One region of the Massilia sp. P1_C10 genome, then DNA from elsewhere that is predicted to be linked to it. Evidence: predicted binding sites of a transcription regulator. Region 1 holds the regulator's gene; each other region holds the start of a gene.
What was found. The regulator sigma-54, encoded in region 1, starts transcription at its own class of promoters, with help from an activator protein. The targets are predictions, from matches to a motif close to TGGCANGNAANCTGCTTT.
Positions count from the first base shown of each region.

Region 2: a site for sigma-54 is predicted at 4,509-4,526, ahead of AC1D02_RS18275 (PEP-CTERM sorting domain-containing protein). Genes of this name have one in related genera too.
Region 3: a site for sigma-54 is predicted at 3,170-3,187, ahead of AC1D02_RS09155 (PEP-CTERM sorting domain-containing protein). Genes of this name have one in related genera too.

Region 1 covers NZ_JBFUAC010000008.1:154,585-162,271, reverse strand. The annotation lists gene AC1D02_RS17675 (monovalent cation:proton antiporter family protein) at 1-1,146, opposite strand, end outside; gene AC1D02_RS17670 (KpsF/GutQ family sugar-phosphate isomerase) at 1,253-2,251, shown strand; gene AC1D02_RS17665 (KdsC family phosphatase) at 2,251-2,787, shown strand; gene lptC (LPS export ABC transporter periplasmic protein LptC) at 2,792-3,400, shown strand; gene lptA (lipopolysaccharide transport periplasmic protein LptA) at 3,425-3,982, shown strand; gene lptB (LPS export ABC transporter ATP-binding protein) at 3,982-4,737, shown strand; gene AC1D02_RS17645 (RNA polymerase factor sigma-54) at 4,741-6,237, shown strand; gene hpf (ribosome hibernation-promoting factor, HPF/YfiA family) at 6,309-6,662, shown strand; gene AC1D02_RS17635 (enoyl-CoA hydratase/isomerase family protein) at 6,757-7,687, shown strand, end outside.
Region 2 covers NZ_JBFUAC010000009.1:34,415-42,101, forward strand. The annotation lists gene AC1D02_RS18265 (glycoside hydrolase family 3 protein) at 1-2,078, shown strand, start outside; gene AC1D02_RS18270 (sugar MFS transporter) at 2,112-3,407, shown strand; gene AC1D02_RS18275 (PEP-CTERM sorting domain-containing protein) at 3,559-4,383, opposite strand; gene AC1D02_RS18280 (YbfB/YjiJ family MFS transporter) at 4,648-5,883, opposite strand; gene ftsZ (cell division protein FtsZ) at 6,218-7,441, shown strand; gene AC1D02_RS18290 (CHRD domain-containing protein) at 7,526-7,687, opposite strand, start outside.
Region 3 covers NZ_JBFUAC010000003.1:331,030-338,716, forward strand. The annotation lists gene putA (trifunctional transcriptional regulator/proline dehydrogenase/L-glutamate gamma-semialdehyde dehydrogenase) at 1-2,061, opposite strand, end outside; gene AC1D02_RS09150 (Lrp/AsnC ligand binding domain-containing protein) at 2,282-2,737, shown strand; gene AC1D02_RS09155 (PEP-CTERM sorting domain-containing protein) at 3,248-3,913, shown strand; partial or broken gene AC1D02_RS09160 (LysR family transcriptional regulator) at 4,164-4,301, opposite strand; partial or broken gene AC1D02_RS09165 (ArsR family transcriptional regulator) at 4,299-4,394, shown strand; gene AC1D02_RS09170 (hypothetical protein) at 4,438-4,869, opposite strand; gene AC1D02_RS09175 (LysR family transcriptional regulator) at 5,058-6,002, opposite strand; gene AC1D02_RS09180 (hypothetical protein) at 6,196-6,435, shown strand; gene AC1D02_RS09185 (chalcone isomerase family protein) at 6,581-7,171, opposite strand; gene AC1D02_RS09190 (YfhL family 4Fe-4S dicluster ferredoxin) at 7,260-7,514, opposite strand; gene coaD (pantetheine-phosphate adenylyltransferase) at 7,527-7,687, opposite strand, start outside.

The sequences.
Region 1 (7,687 bases):
GGCGATGATGAACGGCGCCACCAGCATCGACAGCACCATCGAGGCCAGCACGAGCTGGATGATGAACGGGTCCATCAGGTGCGCGCCTGCCACTAGATTGAGCAGCACGAAGCCGAACTCGCCGGCCTGCGCCAGCGCCAGGCCGGTGCGCATCGACACGCCGTCGGAAGCGCCGAACAGCTTGGCCAGCAGCGCGATCAGCGCGAACTTGAGCAGCACCGGGCCGGCCAGCAGGATCAGCACGATCCACCAGTTCTCGATCACCAGACGGATATTGAGCAGCATGCCGACGGTGATGAAGAAGAGCCCGAGCAGCACGTCGCGGAACGGCTTGATGTCTTCTTCCACCTGGTGCTTGTACTGGGTCTCGGAGACCAGCATGCCGGCCACGAAGGCGCCGAGCGCCAGCGACAGGCCAGCCTTCTCGGTGATCCATGCCGCGCCCATCACCACCAGCAGGAGGTTGAGCATGAACAGCTCCTGCGAGCGGCGCTTGACCACCAGCGTGAACCACTTGCGCATCAGCTTCTGGCCGAAGAACAGCAGCAGCACCAGCACGATGACGGCCTTGAAGCTGGCCCAGGCCAGGGTGGTGGCCAGCTTGGCCGGATCCTGCGCCAGCGACGGAATCAGGATCAGCAGCGGCACCACAGCCAGGTCCTGGAACAGCAGGATGCCGATGATGCGGCGCCCGTGCGGGCTTTCCAGTTCCAGCCGCTCGGTGAGCATCTTGGAGACGATCGCGGTCGACGACATCGCCAGCGCGCCGCCCAGCGCGAACGAGGCCTGCCAGCTGATGTGGATGGACGGCGGCAGCTGGGTGGCGATGACCCAGCCGAACAGCATGGTGGCGGCGATGGTCAGCACCACCTGCGCCATGCCCAGCCCGAACACGATCGAGCGCATCGCCTTCAGCTGCGACAGCGAAAACTCCAGCCCGATCGAAAACATCAAAAATACAACGCCGAATTCGGCCAGCGCGTGGGTGGTGGCGTCGTTTTCCGCCATCCCCATGGCGTGCGGGCCGATCAGGATGCCGACCGCCAGGTAGCCCAGCATCGGCGGCAGGTGCAGCATGCGGAACGCCACCACGCCCAGTACGGCGCTGCCCAATAGCAGTAATGTGAGTTCTAATCCTGAAACCATGGACCGCCCGCCGCCGTGGCGAAATTGTGTTTAATTGTGACTGGCAAGTTTTTTGCTTTCCCAATTCGTTTATACTGCTGGAACGAGTGTAACCGATGAAAAAACAATGTTGAAAGCTTTTGACGAAAACCTGACCCGCCGCTCGATGGAGCTCGCCCGCGAGACCCTCGAGATCGAGGGCGACGCGATCCGCGCGCTGCACCAGCGCCTGGCGACGGACGACAGCGTCGGCCATGCGGTCGGACTGCTGCTGGCCTGCACCGGCCGCGTGGTGGTGTCGGGGATCGGCAAATCGGGCCACATCGGCCGCAAGATCGCCGCCACGCTGGCCTCGACCGGCACCCCGGCGATGTTCGTGCACCCGGCCGAAGCGGCCCACGGCGACCTCGGCATGGTCACGCCGCAGGACGCCTTCATCGCCATTTCCTACTCCGGCGAAGCGGCCGAACTGATGGCGATCCTGCCGATCGTCAAGCGCATGGGCGCGCCGCTGATCTCGATGACCGGCAAGCCCAATTCGAGCCTGGCGCAGCTGGCCGACGTCCACCTCGACATCTCGGTGGCCAAGGAAGCCTGCCCGATGAACCTGGCGCCGACCGCCAGCACCACCGTCACGCTGGCGCTGGGCGACGCCCTGGCCGTCGCGCTGCTCGACGCGCGCGGCTTCAAGGAAGAAGATTTCGCCCGCTCGCATCCGGGCGGCGCGCTGGGCCGGCGCCTGCTGACCCACGTGCGCGACGTCATGCGCAGCGGCGACGACGTGCCGAAAGTGACCGCCGACGCGCTGCTGCCGGCCGCGCTGCTCGAGATCACCCAGAAGGGCATGGGCATGACCGCCGTCGTCGACGACGCCGGCCGCCCGGTCGGCGTGTTCACCGACGGCGACCTGCGCCGCATGATCGAGAAGGTCCAGGACTTCACCAGGATCACCATGCGCGACGTGATGCACGCCAACCCGCGCCGCATCCATCCCGAGCAGCTGGCGGTCGATGCGGTCGCGATCATGGAAGAATTCCGCATCAACCAGATGCTGGTGGTCGACGCCAACGACAAGCTGGTCGGCGCGCTGCACATCCACGACCTGACCCGCGCGAAGGTGATCTGATGACCGACACCACGCTCGACCACATCCGCCGCGCCGCCGCCATCAAGGTGCTGATCCTCGACGTCGACGGCGTGCTGACCGACGGCAGCCTGACCTACGGCGAGCACGGCGAAGTGACCAAGACCTTCAACGTGATGGACGGCCTGGGCATCGAACTGCTGCAAAAGACCGGCGTGCAGGTCGCCATCATCAGCGCGCGCAAGTCGCCGGTGGTGATCCGCCGCGCCGCCGACCTGAAGATCATGCACGTCTACCAGGGCACGCACGACAAGCGCGTGGCCTTCGCCGACCTGCTAGAGACCACCGGCTTCACGGCGGAGCAGTGCGGCTACATCGGCGACGACGTGATCGACCTGCCGCTGCTGCGCAAGGTCGGCTTCGCCGTCACTGTGCCGAGCGGCCATCCCGAAGTGCAGCACCGCGCCCATTACGTCACCCGCGCGCCGGGCGGACGCGGCGCCGTGCGCGAGGTGTGCGACATGGTCATGCGCGCGCAGGGCAACTACGACGCGGCGCTGGCGCCGTATTTCGCATAGCGCGATGAGCCGCGCCAACCACAAGCGCACCGCGCATCGCTGGCAGGTCGGCGGAATGCTGATCGGCGGCGTGGTGCTCGCGCTGGGCAGCTTCTGGCTGGTTCAGGTGATCAACGGCGGCGACATCGGCAAGGCGTCCGATCCGCTCAAGGGCGAGCCCGACTACACTGTCGAGAAGTTCAGCTTCGTGCGCATGACGCCGGCCGGCAAGCCGCGCTACATCATTTCTGGCGACAAGCTGACGCACCGTCCCGACAACGACGTGTCCGACGTCGAGGGGCCGGTGATGCAGAGCATGTCGGAGACGCAGCATCCGACCACCATCACGGCCAACCATGCCCGGCTCGACCAGGTGCGCAACGTCGTCGAACTGCGCGAAAACGTCAACATCGAACGCCCGGCGTCGGCCGCAGGCCAGCGCCTGCGCCTGAAAACCGAAGCGCTCACCGTCCTGCCGGACGACGAGCAGATGAAAACCGCGGCGCCGGTCGAGATGCTCTCGGGCGCCAATACGATCACCGGCGTGGGAATGTTCGCCGATAACGCCGCGCGCCACGTGAACATCGCCAGCAAGGTGCATATCGTGCTGCCTCCGCCGCCGCCGCGCCGCTAATCCACATTAGAAACCCAGGACAACATGAAAAAGACCTTGCTGCTGATCGTGCTGATGGCCGCCACTTTCCAGATGGCCCAAGCCGAACGCGCGGACTCGAACAAGAAGACGGAGATCACCGCCGATTCCGGGTCGGTGGACGACGTCACGCAAATCCGCACCCTCGTCGGCAACGTCCAGCTCACGCGCGGCACGCTGGTCATGAAGGCCGGTAAAGCGGTCATGCGCACCGACCCGGAAGGGTTCAGCTATGTCACGTTCACCGCGTCGGCCGGCGGCCTGGCCACCTTCCGCCAGAAGCGCGATGGCGGCGATTTCTGGGTCGAGGGCGAGGCCGAGCGCATCGAGTATGACAACAAGGCGGAGATACTGAAGATGTACACGCGGGCCAAGCTGACCAAGCTGGAAGGCGCGCGGGTCGCCGACGAAGTCGAAGGCGCCTTCATCTCCTACGACAGCCGCAAGGAATTTTCCAGGGTCGAGAACACCAATACCGGCGAATCGAAACCGGGCGGCGGACGGGTCAAGATCACGATCCAGCCTCCCGTTAAGTCCGCGCCGGCGCCGGCGGGAAAGCAATGATGGATACAAAATCCTGCGGTAACACCCTGATCGTGCGCGGCCTGCAAAAGAGCTACGGCAAGCGGCTGGTGGTGCGCGACGTTTCGCTGCAGGTCGAATGCGGCGAAGTGGTCGGCCTGCTCGGCCCGAACGGCGCCGGCAAGACCACCTCGTTTTACATGATCGTCGGCCTGGTGCCGTCGGACGCCGGCTCGATCGACATCTCCGGCGTCGATATCTCCAGCCTGCCGATCCACCGCCGCGCGGTGCTCGGCCTGTCCTACCTGCCGCAGGAGGCCTCGGTGTTCCGCAAGCTGACGGTGGAGGACAACATCCGCGCCGTGCTCGAGCTGCAGAAGGTCGACGGCAAATCGCTGACCAAGGACCAGATCAACGAGCGCCTCGATACCTTGCTGGCCGACCTGCAGATCGAGAAGCTGCGCGAGAACCAGGCGATGTCGCTGTCGGGCGGCGAGCGGCGCCGCGTCGAGATCGCGCGCGCGCTGGCGACCAATCCGCGCTTCGTGCTGCTCGACGAGCCGTTCGCCGGCGTCGACCCGATCGCCGTGATCGAGATCCAGCGCATCGTGCGCTTCCTGAAGGAGCGCGGCATCGGCGTGCTGATCACCGACCATAACGTGCGCGAGACGCTCGGCATCTGCGATCGCGCGTATATTATCAATCAGGGTGCGGTGCTTGCTTCGGGACGTCCCGACGACATCATCGCGGACGAATCGGTGCGCCGCGTCTACCTGGGCGAACATTTCCGCATGTAAGCCATGAAACAGTCACTGCAACTACGGACTTCCCAACACCTCGCGCTGACGCCGCAGCTGCAGCAGTCGATCCGTCTGCTGCAGTTGTCCACGCTCGAGCTGCAACAGGAACTGACGCAGCTGCTGTCCGATAATCCGCTGCTCGAACGCCTCGACGACCCGCTCGACAACTCGGTGCGCCTGCTGGCCGATGGCGCCATCGGCACGCCGGCGTCGCCGGGCGAAGCGCCGTCCGAGCCGGGCGCGCAGGACGCGCCGCCGGGCGAGGGCAGCGGCGAGGCGCCCGGCGCCGGCGAAGGCGAGGGCGGGGGCGACGGCGAAACCCCCGAGGCGGCCGGCGGCGACAGCGAGGACTGGGGCGAGGCGGGCCGCAACAAGACCCCCGACGACGAGGATTCGCGGCCGCAGATCGAAGCGTCGGCGACCACCCTGCGCGATCATTTGATGGAGCAGATGCGCCTGGCCATGCTGGGCACGCGCGACCGCGCGCTGGTCGAACTGATGATCGACGCGCTCGACGACAACGGCTACCTGACCGAGTCGCTCGAAGAGATCCTCGAGCGCCTGCCGCCCGAGCTGGAACTCGACCTCGACGAACTGAAGACCGCGCTGTCGCTGCTGCAAAGCTTCGACCCGGCGGGCGTCGGCGCGCGCAACGCCTCCGAATGCCTGGCGCTGCAGATCAAACGCATGCCCGGCGTGCCGCTGGTCACGCGGCGCATGGCGCTCGACATCGTCTGCAAGCACCTGGCCTGGTTCGCCCAGCGCGATTTCAACAAGCTGAAAAAAGCCCTCGACTGCGACGACGAGGACCTGCGCGAGGCGCAGGCCGTGATCCGCAACTGCAATCCGCATCCGGGCGCGGCATTCGGCACCGGCGCCTCCGACTACGTGGTGCCGGACGTGATCGTGCGGCGCGCGAAGAACGGCTGGACCGTCTCGCTGAACCAGGAAGTGATGCCGCGCCTGCGCGTCAACAGCATGTACGCCAACCTGCTCAAGAACGGCAAGGGCGAAGGCCAGCTGGGCGCGCAGCTGCAGGAAGCGAAGTGGCTGATCAAGAATATGCGCCAGCGCTTCGATACGATCCTGCGCGTGGCGGAGGCGATTGTCGAGCGGCAACGGAACTTTTTCAGCCATGGCGCGGTTGCCATGCGTCCACTTGTGCTGCGCGAAATTGCTGATACACTGGGTCTACACGAGAGTACGATATCTCGTGTGACAACCCAAAAATACATGCTCACGCCGCATGGTATGTTTGAGTTGAAATACTTTTTTGGGAGCCACGTCGCCACCGAAGCAGGGGGAGAAGCATCCTCCACGGCGATACGGGCACTCATCGTGCAACTCACAGGAGCCGAAGACCCTAAAAACCCTTTATCAGACAGTAAGATCGCAGACATGCTGGGGGAACAGGGGATGGTTATTGCACGACGCACGGTCGCCAAGTACCGTGAAGCGCTCAAGATACCGCCAGTGGCCCTCCGTAAAAGTTTGTAGATCGACCTCACACGCTGTTCCTCTGCGCGTATGACGCACGAACAGGTAGCGACATCATCAAAGGAGTGTGTATGAATCTCACAATCAGTGGACATCATCTTGAAGTGACCCCAGCCATCCGTGAATACGTACAGAACAAACTGGAGCGAGTGAAGCGTCATTTCGATCAAGTGATCGACATCGCCGTGATCCTCACCGTCGATAATCTGACTGAAAAAGAAAAACGGCAAAAAGCCGAGATCAACTTGAGGCTGCCGGGTAAAACCGTGAATGTCGCCAGCCTGTCACACGACCTGTACGCTGCCATCGACAGCCTGATCGACAAGCTCGATCGACAAGTCATGAAATACAAATCCCAAGTGCAGGAGCACAACCACCAGGCCATCAAGCATCTGCAAGAGCCGGAGCTCCCCGCCGCCGCATAAGGCCGGCATCACCTGAAAGCGAGGGCGCCGTCGGCGCCCTTTTTGTATCTGGCGCCTGCGTTAAAATACGCCCTTTCCGACCACGATCCCGACCATGACCGACTTCGTCAAAACCCGCATCGCCAACCGCACCGGCATCATCACCCTGGACCGCCCGCGCACGCTCAACTCGCTGTCGCTGGAAATGATCCGCGCGCTGTCCGACGTGCTGCTGGCGTGGCGCGACGATCCCGCGGTGGACGCCGTGGTCCTGCGCAGCAGCACCGACAAGGCGCTGTGCGCCGGCGGCGACATCCGCTACTTCCACGACGTCGGCACCTTGCCGACGACCGGCGGCAGCGCCTCGCTGGAAGACTTCTTCACCGAGGAATACACGCTCAACCACCTGATCCACTTCTACCCGAAGCTGTATGTGGCGGTGATGGACGGCGTGGTGATGGGCGGCGGCCTTGGCATCTCCGAAGCGGGCCCGGACACCGGCCTGCGCGTGGTCACCGACGGCACCAAGCTGGCCATGCCCGAGGTGAACATCGGCCTGTTCCCGGATGTGGGCGGCAGCTACTTCCTGGCGCGCGCGCCGGGCAAGCTTGGCCTGTACCTTGGCCTGACCGGCCTGACCGTGCGCGCCGCCGATGCGCTGTACGCCGGCCTGGCCGACACCTTCGTGCCGCAGGCGCAGATGCCCGCGCTGGCGCAGCTGATCGAAGAGACGCCAGGCGCGGAGCTGCGCGCGGCGATTACGCAGTTTGCCGCGCCGTTTTCGGCAGGCGTCGGCACGCTCGAAACGGAGCGCGCGTCGATCGACCGCCACTTCGGCGCGCCGACTGTCGAAGCGATCATGGCGTCGCTGGAGTCGGACGACAGCGTGTTCGCGCAGAAGGCGCTGGCCGCGATGAAGAAGCGCTCGCCGCTGCTGATGCGCGTGACGATCGAGCTGCTGCGCCGCGGCGCGGACATGAGCCTGGCCGACTGCCTGCGCCTCGAGCGCATCCTGGTGCGCCGCAATTTCGAGCATGGCGAAGTGC
Region 2 (7,687 bases), on a different contig from region 1:
ACAGCAACGTGATCGGCGCGACGCTGTTCCCGCACAATATCGGCCTGGGCGCCGCGCACGACGTCAAACTGATCGGGCGCATCGGCGCCGCGGTCGGCCAGGCGGTGCGCGCCACCGGCATCAACTGGGTGTTCGCGCCGACGCTGGCCGTGGTGCGCGACGATCGCTGGGGCCGCACCTACGAGAGCTTCTCGGAGAATCCTGCGCTGGTGAGCGAATACGGCGGCGCCTACGTGCGCGGCCTGCAGGGCAGCTTCCGCTCGGACGCCAACGTGGTCGCCACCGCCAAGCACTTCATCGGCGACGGCGGCACCGACCAGGGCAAGGACCAGGGCGTGAACAAGGCCACGACGGCGCAGATGATCAACATCCACGGCGCCGGCTACTACAGCGCGCTGGCGGCGGGCGCCCAGACCGTGATGGTCTCGTACAACAGCTGGAACGACGTCGAGCATGGCGTCGATCACGGCAAGCTGCACGGCGACAAAGCGATGGTGACGGACGTCCTGAAGACGAAGATCGGCTTCGACGGCTTCGTGGTCTCGGACTGGAACGGCATCGGCCAGGTGGCTGGCTGCAGCAACGACAGCTGCGCGCGCGCGATCAACGCCGGCGTCGACATGGTGATGGTGCCGGACGACTGGAAGGCCTTCATCGCCAACACGATCAAGCAAGTGCAGAAGGGCGAGATCCCGATGTCGCGCATCGACGATGCCGTTACCCGCATCGTGCGCGTGAAGCTGCGCGCAGGCCTGCGCAAGCCGTCCGACAACAAGTTCGCCGGCAAGCAGGACGCGCTGCAGGCGCGCGCGCTGGCACGCCAGGCGGTGCGCGAATCGCTGGTGCTGCTGAAGAACGACAGCGCCGCGCTGCCGCTCAAGCACGGCAAGCGCATCCTCGTGGTCGGCAAGAACGCCGAGAACATGCCGAACCAGACCGGCGGCTGGAGCTTGACCTGGCAGGGTACCGACAACAAGAACAGCGACTTCCCGAACGGCGACACGATCCTGGCCGGCATCGTCGCGCAGGCCGGCGCCGCCAACGTGACCTACAGCGCCAACGCGCAGGATGTCGACGTGTCGAAGTTCGACGCGGTGATCGCGGTGATCGGCGAGACGCCGTACGCGGAAGGCATGGGCGACATCGGCCCGTCCGGCACGCTGCGCCACAGCGGCCGCTATCCTGAAGACCTGGCCGTGCTCGAGAAGGTAGCGGGCAAGGGCAAGCCGGTGATCACCGTGCTGGTGGCGGGCCGTCCGGTCTACGCCAACGATTTGATGAACCTGTCCGACAGCTTCGTCATGGCCTGGCTGCCGGGCACCGAAGGCAAGGGCGTGGCCGACGTGCTGTTCAACGACAAGGCGGCCTTCACCGGAACGCTGTCGTTCTCGTGGCCCAAGTCGGTCTGCCAGGCCGAGCTCAATTACGGCGACAAGGATTACGCGCCGCTGTTCGCCACCGGCTATGGCCTGAAGTACGGCCGCAAGTCGAACGTCGGCAAGCTCGATGCGGCCTACCCGGCCGGCGGCTGCGGCGTGACCACGTCGTACCCCGTATTCAACCAGGCCGACCGCGCCACCTGGCCGCTGTACGTCGTCAGCGGCGCGCAGCGGGAGGCACTCGGCGCGGACCTGAATCGCGTCGTCACGCTGCCCGCAGTGAAGGTGGAGACCAGCCAGGTCAACACCCAGCAGGACGGCAAGCTGGTGACCTGGACCGGCGCCGCGCGGCTCGAGGCGCACGGCGCCAAGGCGGCGCTGCCGGCGTTCGCCACCAAGGACGGGGCGCTGCAATTCGACACCATCGTCACGGCCGCGCCAGGCGCAGGCGTGACGCTGGCGGTGGGCGCAGGCGCGGTCGATGCGACGGCGCTGTTCCGTTCGATGGCCGGCAAGGGCAAGCAGACGGTGAAGATTCCGCTGGCCTGCTTCGTCGCCAAGGGCGCCGACCTGGCGCAGGTGGACACCCCGTTCAGCGTGGCCAGCCAGGGCGCTTTCACGGCCGCATTCGCCGACATCCACATCGTCGGCGGCGCTGCAAAGGACGCAGACGCGCAAGCTTGCGCTATGCTGAAGTAAGCATCAAAAAATAAACCAACTGGAGACATCCGCATGGAACACACTTCGCAGCCATCCACGCTGCAGCCATCACGCTCAGGCGCCAGCAACACCGGGCCGCTGATCATCGTCACGATCCTGTTCTTCATGTGGGGCCTGCTCACGGCGCTCAACGACGTGCTGATCCCGCACCTGAAGGCGCTGTACACGCTGACCTATGTGCAGGCGATGCTGGTGCAGTTCTGCTTCTTCGGCGCCTACTTCATCGTATCGGTGCCGGCGGGGATGCTGATCAAGAAGATCGGCTACCAGAACGGCGCCGTTACCGGCCTGGCCATCGCGGCCGCCGGCTGCGCGCTGTTCTATCCGGCGTCGACCAGCGGCTATGCGCTGTTCCTGCTCGGCTTCTTCGTGCTGGCTGCCGGCATCACGGTCCTGCAGGTGGCGGCCAATCCATACGTGACGGTGCTGGGCGACCCGCAGACGGCATCGAGCCGCCTGACGCTGACCCAGGCCTTCAACTCGCTCGGCACCACCGTGGCGCCGACCTTGGGCGGCATCCTGATCCTGTCGGGCAGCGTGTTGAGCGTGAGCGAACTGGCTGCGCTGCCGGCGGCGCAACAGCTTGCGTACCGCGCGACCCAGGCCGCGAGCGTGCAGGGGCCTTACCTTGCGCTGGCCGGCGCTCTGCTGGTGCTGGCGCTGCTGTTCGCGTTTGCCCGCCTGCCGAAGATCAGCCACGAGGAAGACACGGTGCTGCACCTGGACGCCAACGCCAAGCACTCGGCGCTGGCCCACCCGCACCTGTTCATGGGCGCGATCGGCATCTTCCTGTACGTCGGCGGCGAAGTCAGTATCGGCAGCTTCCTGATCAACTTCCTGGGCGAGCCGGGCATCGCCGCGCTGACGCCGGCGGCCGCGGCGCACTACGTCAGCTACTACTGGGGCGGCGCGATGGTCGGCCGCTTCATCGGCTTTGCCGTCATGCGTTACGTCAGCCCGGGCAAGGCGCTCGCGTTCAATGCGGCCTGTTCGATCGCGCTGATCATGGTCGCCATCTTCGGCCACGGCCAGGTCGCGATGTGGTCGATCCTGGCGGTCGGCCTGTGCAACTCGATCATGTTCCCGACCATTTTCAGCATGGCGCTGCACCAGCTGGGCAAGTTCACCGGCCAGGCATCGGGCATCCTGTGCATGGCCATCGTCGGCGGCGCCCTGGTGCCGTTCGCGCAGGGCCTGTTGGCCGATACCATGGGCTTGCAGTGGTCGTTCATCGTGCCGGCCGCGTGCTACACCTTCATCCTGTATTTCGGCCTGCGCTTCGCGGGGCTGTACAAGACGGCCGCGTAACTCACCAATGTTGGTGCGTCCGAAAGCCTGGCTCGTATCGAGCCAGGCTTTTTTTATTCCGATACCGGCGGCGGATCATGGCCACATGCAGGGCGATGAGTGCCTGCGCCAGCTAGCGCAGGCAATGGACGCGGCGGCGTCGCGTTCTCGCTCAGCGTCGACGGCGGCGCAGGCTGAGAGCGCAGCCAGCCAGTCCGAGGGCAAGCAGCGCAATACTCGATGGCTCGGGAACGCGGCCCACCGGCTCTGCAAACAGAAAATCGTCCATGACCACGATGTCGTCGTTCGGGTTGCCCAGCACCCCGTTCGAAACGATGGTATTCCGGCCCGACGTGAGCCTGACCCGGCTGATCCTCTCGCCGGCGCCGGCAACTCCGCCGACGAAGCTCAAGCCCTGGTTCCCTGCGACCAGTGCGTTGCGCGAAAAAATTTCCACGTTGTTCTGGTCGAAGAATTGGATCATCGTCTGGCCGGCCACTTCCACGTCGACGAAAATCGCGGCGAATGCACTGGTGGTGGCGGCGTTCGTCGTGCCTGGTTCGAAGAAGGAGACATCCGTGATGTTGCTGTTGACCGCGGTGAACAAGCGCTGCGGACTGAAGGTCTGGAAGTCGTTGGGAAAGCCGAACAGGACGGGCGTGCTCTCTCCGGCATTGGCACTCACGAGAAAGCCCGTGCCGGGGGTAGCCAATACCGCGCCGCGCGGCGAATTGACGTTGAAAAAGTTGCCAGGCAAGGGATTCGGATCCGCAAACGCGCCGGGCACGCCGTCCCAGTTGATTTCACGGCGCAGTCCACCGAAGGAGCCGTTAGCGCCGGCAAACGTGCCCCCGCCCACCGCGGCACGAAAGGCGTCGCGCGTCGGGGTGATCGCCGCGGCATTGCTGCCGGCGGACTCGAAGGTGATAAATCCTGCCCAGGCCGACGGGACCGTCAACAATATCGACAGGAATGCGGAAGCAATGGGTAGTTTCATAAGAGTTCCCGGTTCAAAAATCGTGGAAGAATTCTCCCAATTTTCTACTTGTCACTTTGGGAGGAAGTGAAGGAGGACCGGCCGTTTGGCGTGCATCCTGTCCCCGGATTCGGCACGCAATGATCGGAGCATCAATCGTGCCACTGGGGGCCAATCTTCCTAACTCGCTGTATTCGTTGCGGATTTTTTCCGGGGCCCGAAGTTGCGGAGGCGATCGCGCGAGTGCCTGTAAGGTTTTTCGACAGCGCAGGCTCGCAATCCGGCCTACTGCAAAGGCGGCAACGCCCGTTGACGCGACGCCAGCATCGCTCCCGCTGCCAGGGCCAGCGCGGAGAATATCAGCCCCCGCTGAAGGCCGCCGGGGCCGTCCGCGATCCATCCGATTACCGATGGGCCGATGATCTGGCCCAGCGCGAACACGACAGTGAAGGCGCCGATTCCGGCCGACCACGCATGCTGGGGCAGGTTGTGGCGTACCAGCGCGGTGGTGGAGGCGACCACCGATAGAAAAATCGCGCCGAACATCACGCCGGACGCGAACACCAGCGCTGGCGCGGCCGTCAATGCGGGCAGGATCGTCGCCGCGCCCAGCAAGGCATTCAGGATCGCGAGCGACTGGCCGCCCTGGAAGCGGTCCAGCATGCGGGCCCAGATCCGGGACGAGGCGATCACCGCCAATCCCAGCACCGAGTAGAACCAGGTGATGGTGGCGGCTCCCATTCCCTGCTCCTTCAGCAGGGCGATGACGAAGGTCATATAGCCGATATAGCCGACGCCGAACATGAAGTATCCGCCCAGCGCGAATCCGAAGGGCCGCCATCGAAACTGCCCGTGCGCGCCGGGCGGCGCGGCGGCGCCGTCGATGTGGCGTGCCGGCAGCGCCATCGCCAGCGTTGCCACCAGGCAGGCGGCGCCGAGCGCGACCCAGGCCCACTGCCACGCATGGGCCGCTCCGTGGGCGGTGGCGGCCGACAGCGCGCTGGGCACGAGCAGGGCCGACGCGACGATGCCGACCCCGGTGCCACCGTAGTAAATGCCGAGCAGCAGGCCGGCCTGGGCCGGATGCAGCGAACTCAGGCGCGCGGCCAGCACGCCGCCGGAGACGAAGATGAAGGCGCTGGCGATGCCGGCCAGGATACGTTGCAGGATCAGCAGGTCGGCGGCGACGACGAAGCCGGACAGCATCATGAACAAGCCGGCGAGGACCGCGCCGCCGATCAGCGCCGTGTGTGCGCCGCAGCGCCGCATCAGCGCCGGGGTGATCAGCGCGCCGAGAAAATAGCCGAAGGCGTTTCCGGTGTTCATCGCGCCGGACAGCAGGTAGCTCCAGTCGAGGTCGGCGCGCATCGGCGGCAGCAATAGCGCGTAGGAAAAACGCGACAGTCCGAGCGAAATCGCCGCGCCCAGCGACAAGGCCAGGGCGGTCAGGAACGGCCTGCGCAACGCTAGGGAGCGCGCGGGGGCGGAAGGCTGCAGCGGGGGCATCAAGTTCGCGGTCATGGGGTTCCGGCGCGTGATTTACCATTTGCCAATAAATGGGCTGACCTTGATTCTATAGCTTATTGATATCCACAACTTTCCGGCGACGCGCCCGGCCCGCGTCGCTCTCCGATTGCACGCGGTTTTACAAATGCTTTCGATTGAAACACTTATCACCTTTCGCGTGCGCGCCTCAGCAAGTAGCCTAACGGACTCGGCTATAGCCAGCATCGCCTGACTGTGTTTGCGGGAGCCGTCGCGTTTCGCGCGATGGCGCCACCTGTGCGCATGGCGGCCCGGCGAAGGCGCGCCGCGCGACAGCCCGCCCGCCACTATTCATCAAAAGGAGTCTCCCTTGTCCGACCTAAAAAATGTCCAGCCCGAGACGGTCATCAAAGTCATCGGCGTTGGCGGCGCCGGCGGCAATGCCGTCAACCACATGGCGTCCGCAGGACTGTCCAACATCGAATTTATTTGCGCCAATACGGATGCCCAGGCGCTGTCGAATACCCGCGCCGAAAAACGCATCCAGCTCGGCGAGAGCGGCCTTGGCGCGGGCAGCGACCCCGTGGTGGGCCGCGAGAACGCGATTCGGGAGCGCGGCGCCATCGCCGACGCGCTGCAGGGCGCGCACATGGTGTTCCTCACGGCGGGCATGGGCGGCGGCACCGGCACCGGCGCCGCGCCGATCGTCGCCGAAGTGGCGCGCGAACTGGGCATCCTGACCGTCGGCGTGGTGTCGAAGCCCTTCGAATTCGAAGGCGCGCGGCGCATGCGCGTGGCCGAGGAGGGCATCGCGATGCTCGCCAAATGCGTCGACTCGCTCGTCATCGTCCTGAACAGCCGCCTCGAGGAAGTGCTGGGCGACGACATCACGCAAAAGCAGGCGTTCGCCGCGGCCGACGAGGTGCTGAGCAAGGCGGTGTCCGGCATTGCGGAGATCATCACCGTGCCCGGCATGGTCAATGTCGACTTCGAGGACGTGCGCACGGTGATGCGCCAGACCGGAACGGCGATGATGGGCTCCGCGCAGCACAGCGGCGACGACCGTGCGGTCAAGGCGGCCGAAGAGGCGATCTCCTGCCCGCTGCTCGACGGCTCGAACCTGCACGCCGCGCGCGGCCTGCTGGTGAATATCGCGGCGTCCGAGGAGACGCTGAAACTGCGCGAGACCAAGCAGGTGATGAACGTGATCTGCGCGCAGACCGGCGACGACGCCATCATCAAGTTTGGCGCGGTGTTCGACGATACGCTGGGCGACGCCATGCGGGTGACGGTGGTGGCCACCGGCTTGAACCGGCCGCCGGAGGTTGCTGCCAGCCCGGAGCTATCGCCGATGGCGCGCTCGGCGCCGGGCGCGGGCTATGGGCCGGGCGCGCCAAACCCGGTTCGCGGTGGCGGGCAGAGGGAGGCGCCGCCACAGTCGATGCTGCGGCAAAGTGCGTTCCAGGCGGCTGTCCAGGCGGCGTCGGCCCAGCAAGCGCTACGGGCAGGGATGGCGCCGCGCCAGGCTGCATCGAACGCCGGCGAAGATGCACAACGGGCACCGGCGGTGGAGGTCAGAGGGCAGCGGGCGTGAGCATTCAGCGTCGAAGCGTGCGCGGGCTCATTCACGGGCCACGCGATGCGCCGCGCCGCGAACCGGCGGCGCCGCCGCAGTCCGCTACTTGGGCCGGATTTGCCCGCGAATCTCCCCGGCGGGATACGCCGCGCTGTGAACGTTGAAGTAGTAGTCGCCCGCGCGCAGCGACGCCAGTTGGGCGTCGGTCAGCGTGGCCGTCGTGCTCCAGACGCCGCTGCCAGGCGCCGTTTGCGTCAACGGGAA
Region 3 (7,687 bases), on a different contig from region 1:
CGGACCGAGCGCCAGCACGTTCTGCGTGCTGTGCACCTGCTGCGCGTAGTAGCGCAGGAAGTCGACCGCTTCGCGCACTTCGGCAATCGCGTTCGGCAGCGACTTGCCGGCTTCGCGCACGGCCAGCGACATCAGCTCCTGGCAGTTTTCCTCGAACAGGTCGGCGACGCGCGCGATCGTATCGGCGCGCAGCGAAGGCGCCGTGGTCTGCCAGTCCATCGCGTACGCGGCGGCGGCGGACAGCGCGGTTTCCACATCGGCGGAAGTCGCTTCCCGCACCTGGCCGACCACGTCCAGGTGGTTGGCGGGATTCTTGATCGGCTGCGTGGCCGACGGGCTGATGGCGCCATCGATCAGCGGTGCGGCTTCGTACGTCCGCGGCTGCGCCAGCACGGAGGACAGCTGCGCAAGCACGTCTTCATTGGTCAGGTCGATGCCGGACGAATTCTTGCGCTCGTCGCCAAACAGCTTCACCGGCAGCGCGATGCCCGGATGCGGCTGGGCGCCCTGCGCGCGCGCCGCGTCGAACGGATCGGCGATCAACGAATCGATCGACACGTTCTGGTCGACGATCTGGTTGACGAAGGACGAGTTGGCGCCGTTTTCCAGCAGGCGGCGCACCAGGTACGCCAGCAGCGTTTCGTGCGAACCGACCGGCGCGTAGATGCGGCAGGCCTTGTCGAGGTTTTCCTTGCCGACGACCTGGTCGTACAGCGTCTCGCCCATGCCATGCAGGCACTGGAATTCGTAATTGGTGATGCCGTCGGCCTTCGCCCAGGTGTAGATCACCGACAGCGAATGCGCGTTGTGCGTGGCGAACTGCGGATACAGCGTGTCGGCGGCCGACAGCAGCTTGCGCGCGCAGGTCAGGTAGGACACGTCGGTGTAGACCTTGCGCGTGTAGACCGGGAAGCCGGGCATGCCGTCGACTTGCGCGCGCTTGATCTCGGCGTCCCAATACGCGCCCTTCACCAGCCGCACCATGAACTTGCGGCCGCTGCGCTTTGCCAGGTCGACCAGGAAGTCGATCACGAACGGGCAGCGCTTCTGGTATGCCTGCACCACGAAGCCGATGCCGTCGAAGCCGGCCAGCGCGGGATCGAAGGCCATCGCCTCCATCATGTCGAGCGAGATCTCGAGGCGGTCGGCTTCCTCGGCGTCGATGTTGATGCCGATGTTGTACTGCTTCGCCAGCAGCACCAGGGTGCGCACGCGCGGCAGCAGTTCTTCCATCACGCGCTTGTGCTGCGCGCGGCTGTAGCGCGGGTGCAGCGCCGACAGCTTGATCGAGATGCCCGGGCCGTCGTTGATGCCGCGGCCGTTGGACGCCTTGCCGATTGCGTGAATCGCGGTCTCGTAGGACTTGTAATAGGCCAGCGCATCGTGCTCGGTCAGCGCCGCTTCGCCCAGCATGTCGTACGAATAGCGGTAGCCGCGCGCTTCATTCGGGCGGCTGTTCTTGAGCGCCTCGTCGATGGTCTGGCCGGTGACGAACTGGTTGCCCAGCATGCGCATCGCCAGGTCCACGCCCTTGCGGATCAGCGGCTCGCCGCCTTTGCCGATCAATTTGGTCAGCGCCGAGCCAAGGCCCGCTTCGCTGCTGGTGCCCACCAGCTTGCCGGTGATGAGCAGGCCCCAGGTGGCCGCGTTGACGAACAGCGACGGCGACTCGCCCAGGTGCTTGCGCCAGTCGCCCTTGCTGATCTTGTCGGCGATGAGGCGGTCGGCGGTCTGGCTGTCCGGGATGCGCAGCAGCGCTTCGGCCAGGCACATCAGCGCCACGCCCTCTTCCGACGACAGCGAGAATTCATGCATCAGCGCGTCCACGCCCGAGGCGCGAGTGCGTTTCAGGCGCACCTGCTCGACCAGGCGGTGCGCCAGCGGCGCCGCGTCGGCATTGGCGCGCGCGCCCTGCGCCAGCAGCCACTCGACCGCCTCGGTCTCGTCGCGCCGGTAGGCCGCGGTGATGGCCGAACGCAGCGCGCTCTGTTGGGGTTTGACTTCGGCCAGCAGGGCGGAAAACGGGGCGGAGGAGGTGGCCGGGAACGCGGCAGTTTGCATAAATGACTCTTTGATGGAAAATAGCTAACAAACACAGCCGCGCAGCACCAAACGCCGTCCCTGGTCAGCTAAGGACGGCGCGATCGGCTGCGCGAAAAAATTGATTCGATTGTAGTGGGATTTCTTCTGGATTAATTCTGGTATTAAGGAATACTAGCAATAGATAGTTTTTGGTGAGACAATTTCACCAAATAATATTTATCTTGGGAGATAGCCTGACATGCTGGACAAGATTAGCAAGAAAATCCTCGCCGAATTGCAAAATGACGGCCGCATCAGCAATGTCGAACTGGCCGCACGGGTCAACCTGTCGCCGGCCGCCTGCCTGGAGCGGGTGCGCAAGCTGCACGAGTCAGGCTACATCATGGGCTACACGGCACAGCTCAATCCCCAATTGCTCGACGTCTCGCTGCTGGTGTTCATCGAGGTCGTGCTCGACCGCACCACGCCGGAAGTGTTCGACGCCTTCAAGAACAGCGTGCAGCTGATCCCCGAAGTGCTCGAGTGCCACATGGTGGCCGGCGGCTTCGACTACCTGGTCAAGGCGCGCGTGAAGGACATGGCAGCATACCGCGAATTCCTCGGCAAGACGCTGCTGCAGAAGGGCGTGCGCGAGACGCATACGTACGCGGTGATGGAAGAGGTCAAGAACACCACCAAGCTGCCGATTCGGTAGACAACAAAAGGGACAGCTCGGTCGCACCAGCGCAGCGGTTGCAGATCTTCGTGCTCGTCTCGGTGATCGTTTTCGGGCTGATCCGGCGTTTTGCCTCGCCCAAGCGGCAAGTGCGGCCCCAGACTTCCGATGCGGGATGTGCTGGCGGCCGCTTTCCGTCGACAGGCCGGCTGGTATTGATGGGTGTACTGCGACGCTTCCTTATCTGATGTTGGCGCTGCTGTCGTCCCCCGCGATCCACGTGGCGTTTTCGCTGCTGTTCGACTGGCATGCTTACATGCCGTTCCTGCAAGTCCCTCGCCGGCTTCTTTCCTCTGACTGAGCGAAAGTTTCCGGCAGCGCGCGCAATTGATTGTCGGAAAATCTTACATAGTCTGTGCCCTATCGCACTTAGTGACGACTAACGCACTGATTACACAATCATAAATTGTGTGGCATGAATGTTGCTTTTGCTATTTTTGCTATAAAAATCGGGGCAATTACGTCACAACATACTAGGGAGACCGGGAAATGGGCAAGCTTCATGCATTACTGGCATTCGCCGCAATTGTCGTATCGTCTGCCGCAATCAGCGCAGAAACTTATGGTTCGATCAATGTTCCTCCGGGCGTGTACTTCGGTGCGGGGAACCCGAACGGCAACTTTAATATCTCGACGGGGAACAACCTCGAATTGGCACTGCGCGCCAAGAATCGCACTCCGGTCGGTCCGGTGCTGATCGATGGCTCCACCGGCGTGTACAGCGTGCCGGCGGGATTCTGCAACGTTGGCTGCGGCACTCCAAAAGCCAAGTGGAACTATGAATTTTCGATTCATACACTCGATGGAAGTGCCCTGACGGGCTATTCATTCCTGCTTGGCGTAGATCACGATGCGACTGCCGGCACCAATTTCTATTACGTCGATCCGCTCTCCTACTGGCCCGACAACGCGACGGACGGCCTGGCGGGCGTTCAGAATTCCGAAAATTTTACGTTTGGGAACACGCCGGGCGGCGCCATCAATGCGAACGCGACTGGCCTGTATGACTTCATCTTATTGGCGTTCAACAGCCGGCAAGAGCTCATCGGTCAGGTCGACATGACAGTGCAAGTGCCAGAGCCAGGTTCGTTAGCACTATTGGGACTGGGTTTGGCCGGGCTGGCAGCGGTGGGCCGGCGCAAGCTCAAATCCTGACCGCGACAGCGCAGGAATACGCCAGCGGTCAGAGCGTCGCTGGCTTTTTCGACCCGGCGCTCTGCAAGCGCAATCGAAAAAAGGTTCCCAGACCGTACGGGAACCAACCTCAATAAGTGAGCGGTGAATAAGGTGGAGCTTGTTGTGCGACCGGCGTACTTTACCGAACCCACCGCTTTGGTGCTTTTATGCGAAAACACCTACGACATATGTGCCCTGTCGGTGGATGGTCGGGACCTTCCAGCCTCGACTACGCCTTGTGCGCTTCCGACGTCGTCAGGTCCATCGCCTGGAAGTGCTTGCGCAGCCACACGTGCGCCGGGCTGCGGGCGTCGCGCTCATGCCACAGCATGTCGATGTTCACCGCCGCCAGGTCGTACGGCAGCTCGGCAAGACACTGCTGCAGAAAGGCGTGCGCGAGACGCACACGTACGCGGTGATGGAAGAGGTCAAGAATACGACCAAGCTACCGATCCGGTAAATCACGCCGCGTGGGATAAAGCGCGTTTCAACAGGGGCGTCGGTCAGCTTTTGAGCAGCTCGACGTATCCCGCCACCGCATCACGCGCGCCCGGACCATCGATCAGCGAGCGCAGGATCGCCTCCAGCGCTTCGCACTCCCGCGTCAGATCCTGTTGATTGAGCTTCGCCGGCGGGTTCGCCACAAGGAAATCATGGAAATTATCTCTGGCCGCAGGCAGGTGAGGCGAGCTGTCCAATAATTGGATCAGTTCAGGGTAGGTGGTATGGAATCGTCGCAACGTGTTGCCGAGGCTTGCCCACTGCGGGGTAGCGTCGCAGCGCAACTGCGCGCCATAAGTTGCCTGGTATAGCCGGGACACGACCTTGGCCTTCTCCACCGGGCTGGCCGGCGTGCCCTGCGCCAACGCGGCCAGTGGGGTCGCCTGCAGCAACAACGCCAACCCAGTCAGTATGAAGTTTCGACCGATAAGCATACATTTCCCCACGACAGAAAAAACAAGCAATATTGCGATTTATATCCTTAATGCACTTTTTTGTCGAGCTGGTTATAACGGCCGCCGATGCAGCTCCGCCAGGTTGGCGCTGACCAGAGAATTTCCAAATTTCATGGTGGCGCTTGTTTCCAAACTAAGGTCTGACCCGCCGGGCGACCCCGAACGCGCTATACCTTGTGCGCTTCCGACGTCGTCAGGTCCATCGCCTGGAAGTGCTTGCGCAGCCATACGTGCGCCGGGCTGCGGGCGTCGCGCTCATGCCACAGCATGTCGATGTTCACCGGCGGCAGGTCGTACGGCAGCTCGCGCCACACCAGCGCGTCGGCATTGCCGGTCGAAGCGATCAGGTGCTTCGGCAGCACCGTGATCAGGTCCGAATTGGCCACCACCCGGCCGGCGGTGAAGAACTGATTCACGGTCAGGAGGATGCGCCGCTCGCGGCCCAGCTGCGCCAGCGCCTCGTCGGACAGGCCGTGCGCGCGGCCGGAAAAACTCACCAGCAGGTGGTTCGCCGCGCAGTAGCGGTCGAGCGTCAGTTCTTCCTTGGCCAGCGGATGGTCCTTGCGCATCACGCAGACGTAGCGCCCCGAATACAGGCGCTCATGGCGGATCGGTGAACTGGTGTCCGACGACAGCTGCGCCGCGACGCCCGGGAAGAAGCCGACGGCAAGGTCGACGTCGCCGCGCAGCAGCATCGGCCGCGGCTCGCGCGTGGTCAGCGGCACCATGCGCACATTCACCCCCGGCGCCTCGAGTTCGATCGCGCGCATCAGCGACGGCAGCCAGAACGCGGCGGTGGCGTCGGCCATGGCCATCCGGAAGGTGGCGTGGGTCTTGGAGACGTCGAAGGTTTCCGGCATCACCGCCGCTTCGAGGCCGGACAGGGCCGAGCGCACCGCCGGCCACAGCTGCTCGGCGCGCGGGGTCGGCTTGACGCCGTAGGCGGTGCGGATCAGCAGGTCGTCGCCCAGGCTCTCACGCAAGCGCTTGATCGCGTTCGACACCGCCGGCTGGGTCATCGCCAGGTGGCCGGCGGCGCGGGTCAGGTTCTGTTCGGTCATGACGGCGTCGAAAACGCGCAGGAGGTTGAGGTCTAGCGTCAGGAAGCTCATGGAATGGTCGGCAGATCGGTTCGGAAACTCAAATATACCCGAAATCCATTCACGATCAATATAATCGGTATCAGAAAACGGAATTAGATTTATATGTTGCGCTGCACTATAGTTCTGCCCAACAACTAATTCTTACTGGAATATCGTGTCTTTCTCCGCAAGCCTGTTTCAAACTTCCGCCAACGTCCCGGTCATGCCAGTGATCCGGGGCGTTATCGGCCTGTCGGCGTTCGCCGGCCTGGCCATGTTCTTCAAGCCACTGTTGACGGGTATCGCCCGCGCGCTGGTGCTGGTTGTGCGCCCCCGCCTGACCAAGGAAGAACTGCTCGCCCGTCGCCAACTGCGCGACGCGCGCCTGATGCAACGGATGATCAATTCGTCGCAGGGTCCGAGCCACGCCGCAGAACTGCGGGCGATGATGGCGCGCGGCTAAGCTGGCCACGCTCCAATCAAAAAGCGGCGCCGGGAAACCGGGCGCCGCTTTTTGCTTTTACGATGTCATTCACGAGCCGCGGCCCAAGGGCTGAGGTCAGGTCCGGCGGACCTGACCCCCTTCAACTAGTCCCCCTTCTGCTGGCTTAGCGGGCGGCGCCCAGCAGTTGCGGCTTCAGGCTGCTGTCGACCGGACGATCGCCCAGCCAAATGCGCAGCACCGCATTGTAGAAGCCGGCGTCGGGAATCGGCTCGCCCAGCTTCTTGCCATTCAGCTCGATCACCGTGCCGCTGGCCGGAATCCAGTCGATGTTCAGCCTGTCGCCCTTCTTAACGCCGGGAATGCTGCCGAACAGCTCGCCGAACTTGCTGATCTGGCTGACGTACTTGCTCTTTTCGCCGGCGTCGATGTTGTGGTCCAGCCCGGTCATGAAGGCCTGGCCGAAGTCTTCCGAGCTGATGTCGCGCATCATCACCAGCTGCATGCGGCGCGGGCCGTCGAGCTTGAGCACTTCCGGCACGGCGTTCTTCTTTTCGGTCAGGTACAGGCCGGCCGCGTAGACCTTGATGATGAATTTGGTGCGCAGGCCGGCGCCGTTCAGCACCAGGTCCTTGCCGGCCACCTTGGCCGACTCGTCGAACTTCACGCCGCTCACGTCCGTCGCCGAGGCGCTGAACGCGCAGGCCATCAGCAAGCCCGCGAGCAGGCCCTTGAAACCGAATTTTGTCGTTGCCATTGTGCTTGTCTCCGTGTTGTTATCAAGTGAACTTTTCACCGTGTGGTGAATATATCACTTGCTCGCCGAAAAGACGACGAATGGAGGCTCAGGCTTTGGCGGCGGTCAGGACGTGGTACTTGGCGAGCAGTTCTTCGCGGCTCTCGCGCCAGTCCGGATTGAAGGGGATGCAGCTGACCGGGCACACCTGCTGGCATTGCGGCTCATCGAAATGGCCGACGCACTCGGTGCACTTGTTGGGATCGATTTCGTAGATCTCCGCGCCCATGTAGATGGCTTCGTTCGGGCACTCGGGCTCGCACACGTCGCAGTTGATGCAGTCGTCGGTAATCAGTAAAGCCATTGCGCTTCTTCTTTATGCGGCCGGGGCGGCGTTGTTCTCGGCGATTTTCTTCATCAGCCAGCGCTCGACCGACGGGAACACGAACTTCGAGACGTCGCCGCCGAGGATCGCGATCTCGCGCACGATGGTGCCGGAGATGAACTGGTACTGGTCGGACGGCGTCAGGAACAGCG